One region of the Novosphingobium rhizosphaerae genome, then DNA from elsewhere that is predicted to be linked to it. Evidence: riboswitches for the same ligand, from Rfam matches in the RefSeq annotation. Region 1 holds a riboswitch; the other holds the start of a gene.
The links. Region 1 has a riboswitch for cobalamin ahead of R9J51_RS18670 (HoxN/HupN/NixA family nickel/cobalt transporter). Riboswitches for the same ligand answer to the same signal wherever they lie in the genome.
Positions count from the first base shown of each region.

Region 2: linked by a shared signal. The riboswitch ahead of R9J51_RS09580 (TonB-dependent receptor domain-containing protein) and the one ahead of R9J51_RS18670 (HoxN/HupN/NixA family nickel/cobalt transporter) in region 1 are both predicted to bind cobalamin.

Region 1 is NZ_CP137861.1:4,121,126-4,126,001, reverse strand. Features, by position in the region: gene R9J51_RS18680 (TonB-dependent receptor domain-containing protein) at 13-2,274, shown strand; gene R9J51_RS18675 (oxygenase MpaB family protein) at 2,347-3,297, shown strand; cobalamin riboswitch at 3,406-3,644, shown strand; gene R9J51_RS18670 (HoxN/HupN/NixA family nickel/cobalt transporter) at 3,810-4,856, shown strand.
Region 2 is NZ_CP137861.1:2,084,114-2,088,989, reverse strand. Features, by position in the region: gene R9J51_RS09585 (ABC transporter substrate-binding protein) at 1-556, opposite strand, end outside; gene R9J51_RS09580 (TonB-dependent receptor domain-containing protein) at 595-2,472, opposite strand; cobalamin riboswitch at 2,595-2,765, opposite strand; gene R9J51_RS09575 (cell wall hydrolase) at 2,935-4,251, shown strand; gene R9J51_RS09570 (hypothetical protein) at 4,478-4,852, shown strand.

The DNA of each region.
Region 1 (4,876 bases):
GGGAGAGGTTTGATGACCAAATATCTGTTGTGGTCGGCGGCGGCATGCGCCCTGGCAAGCAGCCCATCGCTGGCCCAGGCGCAAGACGCCGGCGCGGCAACCACGCCAGAAGCACCGCAGACCGGGATCGGCGATATCGTGGTGACGGCACAGCGGCGCTCGGAAAACCTGCAGCGCGTGGCCGTGGCGGTTTCGGCAGTCAATGCCGCGTCGCTGGTCAATGCTGGCGTCAGCCAGCCGCAAGATCTTTCCAAACTGGTGCCGGCGCTCAAGCTGGCGGCGTCGGGCGGGGCCGGTACGCAAGTGACGGTGCGCGGCGTGGGCAACTTTGCCGGCAATGCCTATGCCGAACCGGCCGTGGCGGTAAACCTCGATGGGGTTTACATCGCTCGCTCGGCTGGCGCCGACGGCTTGTTTTACGATCTTGACCGCGTTGAAGTGCTCAAGGGGCCGCAGGGCACGCTCTATGGCCGCAATGCAACCGCAGGGGCCCTCAACATCATCGCGCACAAGCCCGACGATGCCTATGAAGCCAGCGGCAACGTGACAGTGGGCAACTACAATCTGTGGCGCGGCGAACTGGCGCTCAATGCGCCGCTCGGTGGCGGTTCGGCGTTCCGCGTGGCCGGGCAGATCACCCGCCGTGATGGCTATTTCTCCGACGGCTATAACGACGATCGCAGCGAAGCGGTGCGCGCTCAGTTGAAACTCGTCGCCAGCGACCGCTTTCACGTCCTGATCGCCAGCGACTATGCGCACCAGGGTGGCAAGGGACCGGGCGCCGTGTTTTCGCCGTTCTTGTCTTCCAATGCCTATGCCGGGCCCACGGCCGATGGCAGCAATGCACTGCTGCGCAATGTCTCGCTTGGCATCACGGGTGGACAAAATCCCAATCTGCTGCCGGCATTTACCGACAAGGGCTATGTCAATGCCAACAACGTGGGCGTTTCGGCGACGGCCGAATATGCGTTCAACAATGCCACGCTGACGGTTATTCCGGCCTATCGGGACAGCAGCAACGATTATCTTCAGTACAACCCCGGCTTTCCGTTGCAGGTTTCGGAAAATGCCAAGACCACCTCACTCGAAGCGCGGCTGGCCTCGTCCAACAAGACGGCGCGGCTCCAGTGGTTGCTGGGTGGCTTCTTCTATAACGAAGACTTGCATTTCAACCTGTTTGCCAACCAGGGGGTATCGTTCAGCTATACCAATCCGCTGCTCAACACCCGCAGCTATGCCGCCTTCGGCCAGTTGACCTTTGCCCTGGCAGATGGCCTGCGCCTGACGGGCGGCCTGCGCTACACGCACGAGCACAAGACGCAGGCGGGCAACCACGGTTCGCCGCTGGGGGCTGGGCAATCCACTTCCACCTGCGCGCCCTATGATGCCACGACGGGCGCCTGCTATGCCGCGCTTAGCGGTGACCTGACTGCCAACCGCGTAACCTGGAAAGGTGGTGTCGAATACGACGCCGGCCCGCAGTCGCTACTTTATGCCAATGTCGGAACCGGCTTCAAGGCTGGCGGGTTCTTCGGCTCGCAGCCGCCCAACACCTACAAGCCCGAAACGCTTACGGCCTATACGATCGGCAGCAAGAACCGCTTCTTTGGCAACACGCTCCAGGTCAACGCCGAATTGTTCTATTGGGATTACCGCAACAAGCAGGTGACGCACCTTGGCCCGATCCAGCCGGCCGGCTTCGACCTCATCACCGAAAATGCCGGCAAGGCCGAAATCTATGGCTCGGAAGTGGAAATAACCTGGCAGCCCGCGCCGAGCGACACGCTGAGCGCAGACGTGCAGTACCTGCATTCCCGCTACAAGGAATTCACCTATACCCAAAGCACCGCCAATGGCCCGGCGCAGACGAGCTGCCCCACGACGGCCATTGCCGGGCAAGCGGCGGTTCAGGTCAATTGTGCGGGACGCACCGTGCCGCTTTCGCCCACGTGGACGGTGAACTTGTCCTATCGCCATACGTTTGATTTGGCGGGTGGATCGCGCATCGATGCGCAGGTCGGCACGCGGATCGAAAGCGGGTACTGGCTGGGCGAGGAGTATGTTTCTGGGCAATACCAGGACGCCACGACCGTTTCGAACGCCACGCTCACCTGGCACGCCGCGGGAGACCGCTTCTCGGTTTCGGGCTTTGTCGACAACATCGAAGACCGCGTGATCAAGTCGATGTCGTTCGTTCATCCCGTGCTCGGTCTGCCGGTGGTTGGCCTGCGTCCGCCCCGCACTTTTGGCGCCCGTCTCGGCTTCAACTTCTGAACCCGCGCCGGTTGGTTCTTTGCTTCTCTGCAGGCCATGGTCACCACGGGGGTGCTCATGGCCTGCAGCATCATGCCGTGGCCTGTCGCTAACCGCTGGCGCGCCGGCCGCGTTTCGGGCAATCCTTGCGGCGTGACCAGCCCGACGGACCTTGCCCCCACCGCGCTGCTGCGGCGCTTGCTCGTTTCGCAGGTACAGGCGGTGTTCCACGATCGGGCGAGGGGGCAAAGTCCGGTCGTGCGATCGGACAATGCATTGTTCGCGCGCGATTCGGTGATCTGGCGCGTGCACGGCGATGTGACCACGATGATGATCGGCGGCGTCGCGGCGCTGCTGTTGCAGATGTTGCACCCCGCCGCTCTGGCCGGGGTGTGGGACCACAGCACGTTCCGCAACGACATGCCCGGCCGGTTGCGGCGTACCGCGCGGTTCATTGCCGTGACGACTTATGCCGATCGTGCCCTGGCGGATGCTGCGATCGACAAAGTGAAAGCCGTCCATGCGCATGTGCAAGGCACTTTGCCCGATGGCACGCCCTATCGCGCCAGCGATCCGCGCTTGCTGGCCTGGGTTCACGTGTGCGAGGCACTATGCTTTCTCGACGCCTGGATCGCCTATGGCGAACCGGGCATGACGCGCGCCGACCAGGATACCTATATCAGGCAGGCAGGCCTGGTTGCGCGTCGGCTGGACGCCGATCCGGTCCCGGAAACCCGCGCCGAGGCGGAGGCACTGATGGCGGCATTCCGCCCCGAACTGCGCGCCGACCAGCGCACGCGCGAGGTCGCCCGCATGGTGTTGTCGCAACCCGCGCCCTCGCTGGCCGCCGCGCCGGCACAGCATGTGCTGTTTCAGGCGGCGGTCGATCTCATGCCGCCCTGGGCCAAGGCCTTGCACCAGCGGCACGTGATGCTGCCCGCCTTGCCGATCGTGCGCGGCGGCGCCTTTGCCATGGCGCGCACGCTGCAATGGGCGTTCGCGCCCGCACGCCAGCGGGCAGCGGGCGGGGGATCGTCAGACTGAGCGAGCGCAGCACCCAGGCGGCGCGGCGGCGCGGTTACCTGGCCGGCGACTTGCCATTGCGCCGGGGCAGAGTGCTGGCTATGCCCTTGCCGCCCGGTGCGCAATCGCCGGGCGCAAGATCGCGCCGGTGCCCGAGAGGGCTCAATCGGGAACGCGGTGCGGGGCCTGGTGCTCCAAATCCGTGGCTGTCCCTGCAACTGTAAGCGGCGAGCGCGATGCATACCGCTTTCCCGGTATCGGCGGGAAAGCAGCCACTGGGCCGGACGCCAAGACGGGCGAGGCCTGGGAAGGCATGCATCAAGCCCTGACCCGCAAGCCAGGAAACCGGCCGGCGCAGGTCGCTCGTTCCTCCGTCCGGGGGATGGCCTTGGCCCAGGGGATGGCCGCGGCACGGTTCATTCCGTCAGAGCGACGCCATCGCGGCCGGGCGCGGCTGCGCGGGCGCCATGCGTGGCGTGCGCGCGCAACAAGCGTGTCCGGTCCAGTCGCAACCCTGGCCGGAGTGTCTGTTCGTGCCTGCATCATCCCGTTTTTCCGCGTCGCCGCTGCGGCGGCGCATCACCGTGCTTATCGCCTGCCTGGTCCTTGCCAATGGGCTTGCCTGGGTCTGGGCGCTGGGCCTGTTCCACGCCCAACCGCTGATGCTCGGCACCGCGCTGCTCGCCTGGGGCCTTGGCTTGCGCCATGCGGTCGATGCCGATCACATCGCCGCGATCGACAATGTCACGCGCAAGCTCATGCAACAGGGGCAGCGGCCCGTCGCCGTGGGCCTGTGGTTTGCGCTGGGCCATGCCGCGATCATCGCGCTCGCTTCGGTGGCGGTGGCGCTCACCGCCACGGCGCTCGCCCGGTTTGGTGCCTGGCGCGAGGTGGGCGGGGTGATCGCCACCACGGTTTCGGCGCTGTTCCTGTTTGCCATCGCGGCGATGAACCTGGTCATCCTGCGGTCGGTGTGGCGCACCTTTGCCCATGTGCGGGCAGGGGGCACCTATGTGGAGGAAGACCTCGACCTGCTGCTTTCGGGCCGGGGGCTGCTTTCGCGCCTGTTTCGGCCGATGTTCCGCCTGGTCACGCGCTCGTGGCATATGGCGCCGCTAGGCTTCCTGTTCGGCCTGGGGTTCGACACCGCCACCGAAGTGGCGCTGCTCGGCCTTTCGGCCAGCCAGGCGGCGAGCGGGCTGGCGCTGGGCACCGTGCTGGTGCTGCCCGCGCTGTTTGCGGCGGGGATGGCGCTGGTCGATACGATCGATGGCGTGGTCATGCTCGGCGCCTATGAGTGGGCCTTCGTCAAACCCATCCGCAAGCTCTATTACAATATCACCATCACGCTGGTTTCCGCGCTGGTGGCGATCGTGATCGGCGGGATCGAGGCGGCCGCGCTGATCGGGCAGAAGCTGGGGCTGGGCAGTGCGCCCTTTCGCCTGGCCGCCGATCTGGCCGGCAATTTCAATGGCCTGGGCTTTGCCATCATCGGCCTGTTCGCGCTGTGCTGGCTGGCCAGCCTGGCGATCTATCGCTGGCAGCGGCTGGACGAGATCGAGGTGGCAGAACCATCCTGATGCCAAGGACAGTTGGCTTG
Region 2 (4,876 bases), 2.0 Mb from region 1:
CCGGCTCCCACAACACGGCCGGAATGGGAACATGGCCGGGCGGCGGCGCAGCCTCTGCCACGGCGCGATCGATCTGCGCCAGCAGTGCCGCACCGCGCTCTGGATGGCCGGCCCAGGCGGCCAGGCTGCGGACCTGCGCGCGCGCCGCAGCCAGCGAATCGGCAATGCCCACCGTTTCCACGCGCAGCCCCATGCTGCGCAGCGCCGCCAGCGTGGCCGGATCGGCATAAGTGCTGGTCACCACCAGGTCGGGATGAAGCGCGACCACGCTTTCCACGGCGCCATCGGTGGAGGGAAAGCGGCGCGCCTCGGCCACGTCCATCGAGGTTTGCGCAGGATCGCGGCTGTAGAAGGACAGCGCCAGAATCTGCCCGCGGTCGGCCACTTGCGCCAGCACCGCGTCGCTGCACGGGTTGAGCGAGACGATACGCGGCAGGGCACCTGCGCCATGCGCCGCCTCACCGGCCGGGGCAACCCGCGCGCATCCCACCAGAGCCAGGGCCAGCAGTGCAGGCAGGCGGCGGCAAGACAAGCGGGGCAGCACACGGCCGATCACGTCAAGGTCATTCCTTTCGCTGGTGCCGCGGCGCGCCATCAGTAGCGCAGGCGCACCCCGCCAAACACCGAACGACCCAGCGCGCCATAGCCCGCTGCCGTCACCAGCGGCCGATCGAACACGTTTTCCACCCGGCCGAACAGTTCGGCCTGATGAAGGATCGGCAGGCTGGCGCGCAGCGTGGTGACGCTACCGCCCGACAGCTTGATCGAATTGGCCGCGTTGTCAAAGGTTTCGGATTGAAAACGGATATCCGCGGCGAGGGCCAGGCCGGCCCAGGGCGTGGTCCAGTCCAGCGAAGTGGTCAGCGCGTGGCGCGGACGGCGCGCCAAGTCCTTGCCGAACGTGGCCGCGCCAGGGGTGCGATCGGTCGCTTCGGTATAGGCATAGGCGATCTGCCCCTTGACCCCTGGGCTGAGCGTGGCGCCCACTTCCAGTTCGGCGCCCTGCGCGCGCGCCTTGCCCACGTTGTCATACACGCCATAGGCATGGCCGGTGCACAGCGCGCTTTCCACCATGTAGCACGAGACGTAGGTGATGAGGTTGCGCGTATCGCGGCGGAACAGCGTGAGCCCGGCGTGGAACGTGCCGTCTGCGCTGGTATAGGCCAAGCCGGCATCATAACTGCGGCTGCGTTCGGGATTGAGATTGGCGTTGCCGTAATCGGGCGAAAGCAGTTGGTAGAGCGTGGGCGCGCGGAAGCCTTCGCCATAGCTGGCGTTGAACCGCAGGCCGCGCAGCACTTCCACGGTGCCGTTGGCCCCGAGGCTCACGTTGCTGCCGAACTGGCTCTGTTCGTCATAGCGCACGCCGCCGGCAAGGCTGGCCTTGGCACCATACCAGCCGAGCATGGCATGGCCGCTGGTCAGGTGCGCGCGCTGTTGCGCGTCAAAAGTGCTGTCGAACCGGGTCCATTCGCGATCCGCGCCGAAATCGAGCGCGAAATCGGCCGGCAGCGCATAGCGGCCGTTGAGTTCCACCCGCTCGCTACGGCCGTTGTAACCGTATTCGAACGTGTCGTCTGCTCCGCCGGTGTAATAGCGGCGGCGCGTGTCCGACAGGGCATAGCCTGCGTCCAGCGTGAGGGCGCCGCCCGCGTAATGCACCCCGGCACGGCCGAAGAACTGCCGGGTGGTGGTATATTCGGGGGTATCGCCGAAATTGAAATCGGCGTCATAGCCATCGATCTGGGTCTTGCCATCGGCATAGCGGGCGCTGGCCACCAGCGAAAGCGTGTCGGTCAGGTTGACGCGGCCCTTGCCGCCCACGCGCCACTGGTCATAGCCATCGCGTTCCGTGCCATTGGCTGCGGCCGAGACGCCATCGGTGGTGGCATAGCCGCCGCCCAGCGAGAAGGCATAGCGATCGCGCTTAACCCCGGCGACCGCCTCGGCATCATAGCTGCCGCGCGAGCCGGCTTCGGCCGAAGCTTCCGCGCCGTCGATCTCGCGCGTGGTCACCGCGATCACCCCGCCGATGGCCGAACTGCCCCAGATGACCGAGTTGGAGCCGCGCAGCACTTCGATCCTTTCGATGCCGCCGCTGGTCAGCGTGCCGAAATCGAACCCGCCCGAAGGCGCGGACGGGTCTTCCACCCGTACGCCATCGACCAGGACAAGGGTGTGCTGCCCTTCCCCGCCGCGCAGGCGCACGGCCGTCTGCGCGCCAAGCCCGCCGGTGCGCGAATAGGTCAGCCCCGGCACGCGTTCGAGCACGCGGGTGATATCGACACCCTGCACCGCCTCGATCGTTTGCAGCGGCACGACGCTGATCGCCTGGCCGGTCTGGTCGAGCGACAGGGCGCTGCCGGTGGCCAGGACGGTGATTTCTGCGCCATCGGATGGTGCAGCTTCCTCGGCATGGGCAGGCATGGCCAGCACGAGCGTGGCGGCCAGCGCAAACAGCGAAGTCTTCATGGTCTTTTCCTCCCGGCCCATGGACAGTCTTGCCGTCCATGGCGCGAGGGTCCGCCGGGCCCCGGGCGGAAACTCGTCACGCTTGCGCCCGGTACACCCCGCCCGGCCGCGGAACGACCACACACCGGCAGGTTTCCTGGCTCATCCGAAGTCATCGCGACACGCCGGCCTTCCCAGCCCGCGTGGGGGCCAGTGGCGCACAAAGGGCGTGGCGCTCGTCCGGAAACAGTTGCGGGGGCAGCGCCGGCTTTGGTTCCGGCTTCCCTCTTAGCCCGCTTGCGCGGGCACCGGTGGCGTCTGCCGCGGCCGATAGCGCCCCCTGTACCATGGGGCAAGCCCGCGGCAGAATTTAACCAAGCGGTAGCGGGGTGTGCCTTATCGGGACGAAGCCATTTACCCCCGTGCATGGTTGCCACGCAGCGACTAACGCACCATTGCAAGATCAGGCCCCTGCCCGCCCTTATGCCAGACCCGAGTCCCTTCACCGGCGCCACGCCCACCCTGCCACCCGAAGCGCTGATGCCGCCGCCGGGGCCGGAAGAGCGCGCGATGCTGGCGCAGCGGCGGCAGGCCGATGGCGCGTTGCTTCAGGCGCTGACCCTGGCCCCGGTGCGGCCACGCGATTTTGCCGCACGCATCCGCCGGCGCGACATGACATCGTGGCGGCACCAGCACCGCGCAGGCTCGCGCCTGGCAGAGCGCGCTGCCGGCATTGCCGCGATCGGCGCGCTTGGCCTGGTGCTGGGCGCGGTGGGTTGGGGATCGCCGGGGATCGATGCCGCGGCCGCGCACGATCGTAACGGCCTGCAACCATTCGAGCGCGCGGGCGAAAGTTTCCCCGGCTCGGCATTCTATTACGTTTCGGCCCAGGACAGCGGCCTGCTGGCTCCGCAGGACGCCGCGCGCGCCTGGGACCGGCAGGTGGCCGCGATCCATGGCGACGCCGACGACGCGCCCACGCTTGCGGCCTGGGCGCGCAATCCCGCGGCGCGGCCGCTGTTTGCCTCGGGCAGCGGCGAAGACCGCTGGCGCGCGCTGCAATGCCTGACCACCGCGATCTATTACGAAGCCGCTTCGGAACCCGATGCCGGCCAGCGCGCGGTGGCGCAAGTCGTGCTCAACCGCGTGGCCCATCCCGCTTTTCCCAAGACCGTGTGCGGCGTGGTCTACCAGGGATCGGAACGGCCCGGCTGCCAGTTCAGCTTCGCGTGCGACGGCGCTATGGCGCGCCGCCCGGTGCAGCAGTTCTGGGACCGCGCGCGGCGCGTGGCCGCCGATGCCCTGGCCGGCAATGTCTTTGCCCCGGTTGGCCTCGCCACGCATTACCATACCAGCGCGGTGCACCCGCTGTGGGCAGACAAGCTTGCCTTCATCGGCACGATCGGGGCGCATCGCTTCTATCGTTGGGCCGGCACGGCCGGCCTGCCGGCTGCTTTCACCGGCACGTATCGCGGTGCAGAGCCGCTCGCCGCCCCGCATCCGCGCAGCTGGGTGCCCGTCGCGGCGGATCTGGCCGATCCGCTGACGCTGGAAAAAGCGTTCGAGGATGGCCGCATGGCCGCACTGGAGCGCACGACCGCCGGGCCGGGCGGTGCGCCCCTGGCACAACCGGCAGGCACGGGCCTGCGTGCGGTCGATTCGCCCTTGCGCGGCATGGCGCCGGCCGGCCCCGCGCTGTCGGGCACGCCCCTGCCCGGCGCGCCGAGCGGGCAACTGCGCCCCGAAGCGAGCGAGGCTTATGAAAACGCGGGCAAGTGGATTGCCCAGCCGCACGGCTGAACCCACGCGCCGCTGCGGCACGGCCACGCCGGGCCACTTCACTTCCACCGCCATGGCAGCATCAACGGGTCGTTTACCGTCTCGTCTCATCCCCTGTTAGCGCGCACCCCCTTAGAAGGACGGCAGAGCTGCTGCGGATTTCAGCCCGCTTGCCGCTTTCAACAAGGAAAAAGCCGAATTTACGCGAAATTTCGGTGTCGCAACGAACAATGGAGACCATCTGCGCATGCTGCGTTTCGCCCCTCGCTATGGCATGATCTCGCCCTGTCTCCGCCGGCCCGCCGGCCGGCCGGCCCATGCGGCCAACGACAATCCCGGCTGGGCCAGCCTGCGCCAGGCCAATGGCACCGCGCACGCTTCGCCGGGCCGGATGATGGCCGCGCGCGTGGCTGACAATCTTGCCGACGATGCCCTGCTGGCCCAGGCGCTGCGCCTGTTTGCCAGTCACGGCCACGCCGCCGCCGGGCAGGCTGCCGCGGCAGCCAAGGGTGCCGCCGTGGCGGGCGATCACGATGGCGCCGCCTGGTGGGCGCAAGTGTGCCACACGCTCGATCGCCGCAAGGGCCACGCCCTGGAACGGGAACTGGCCGGCCTGGCGTGAATTGCCCTGAAAGCCGGCCACCCG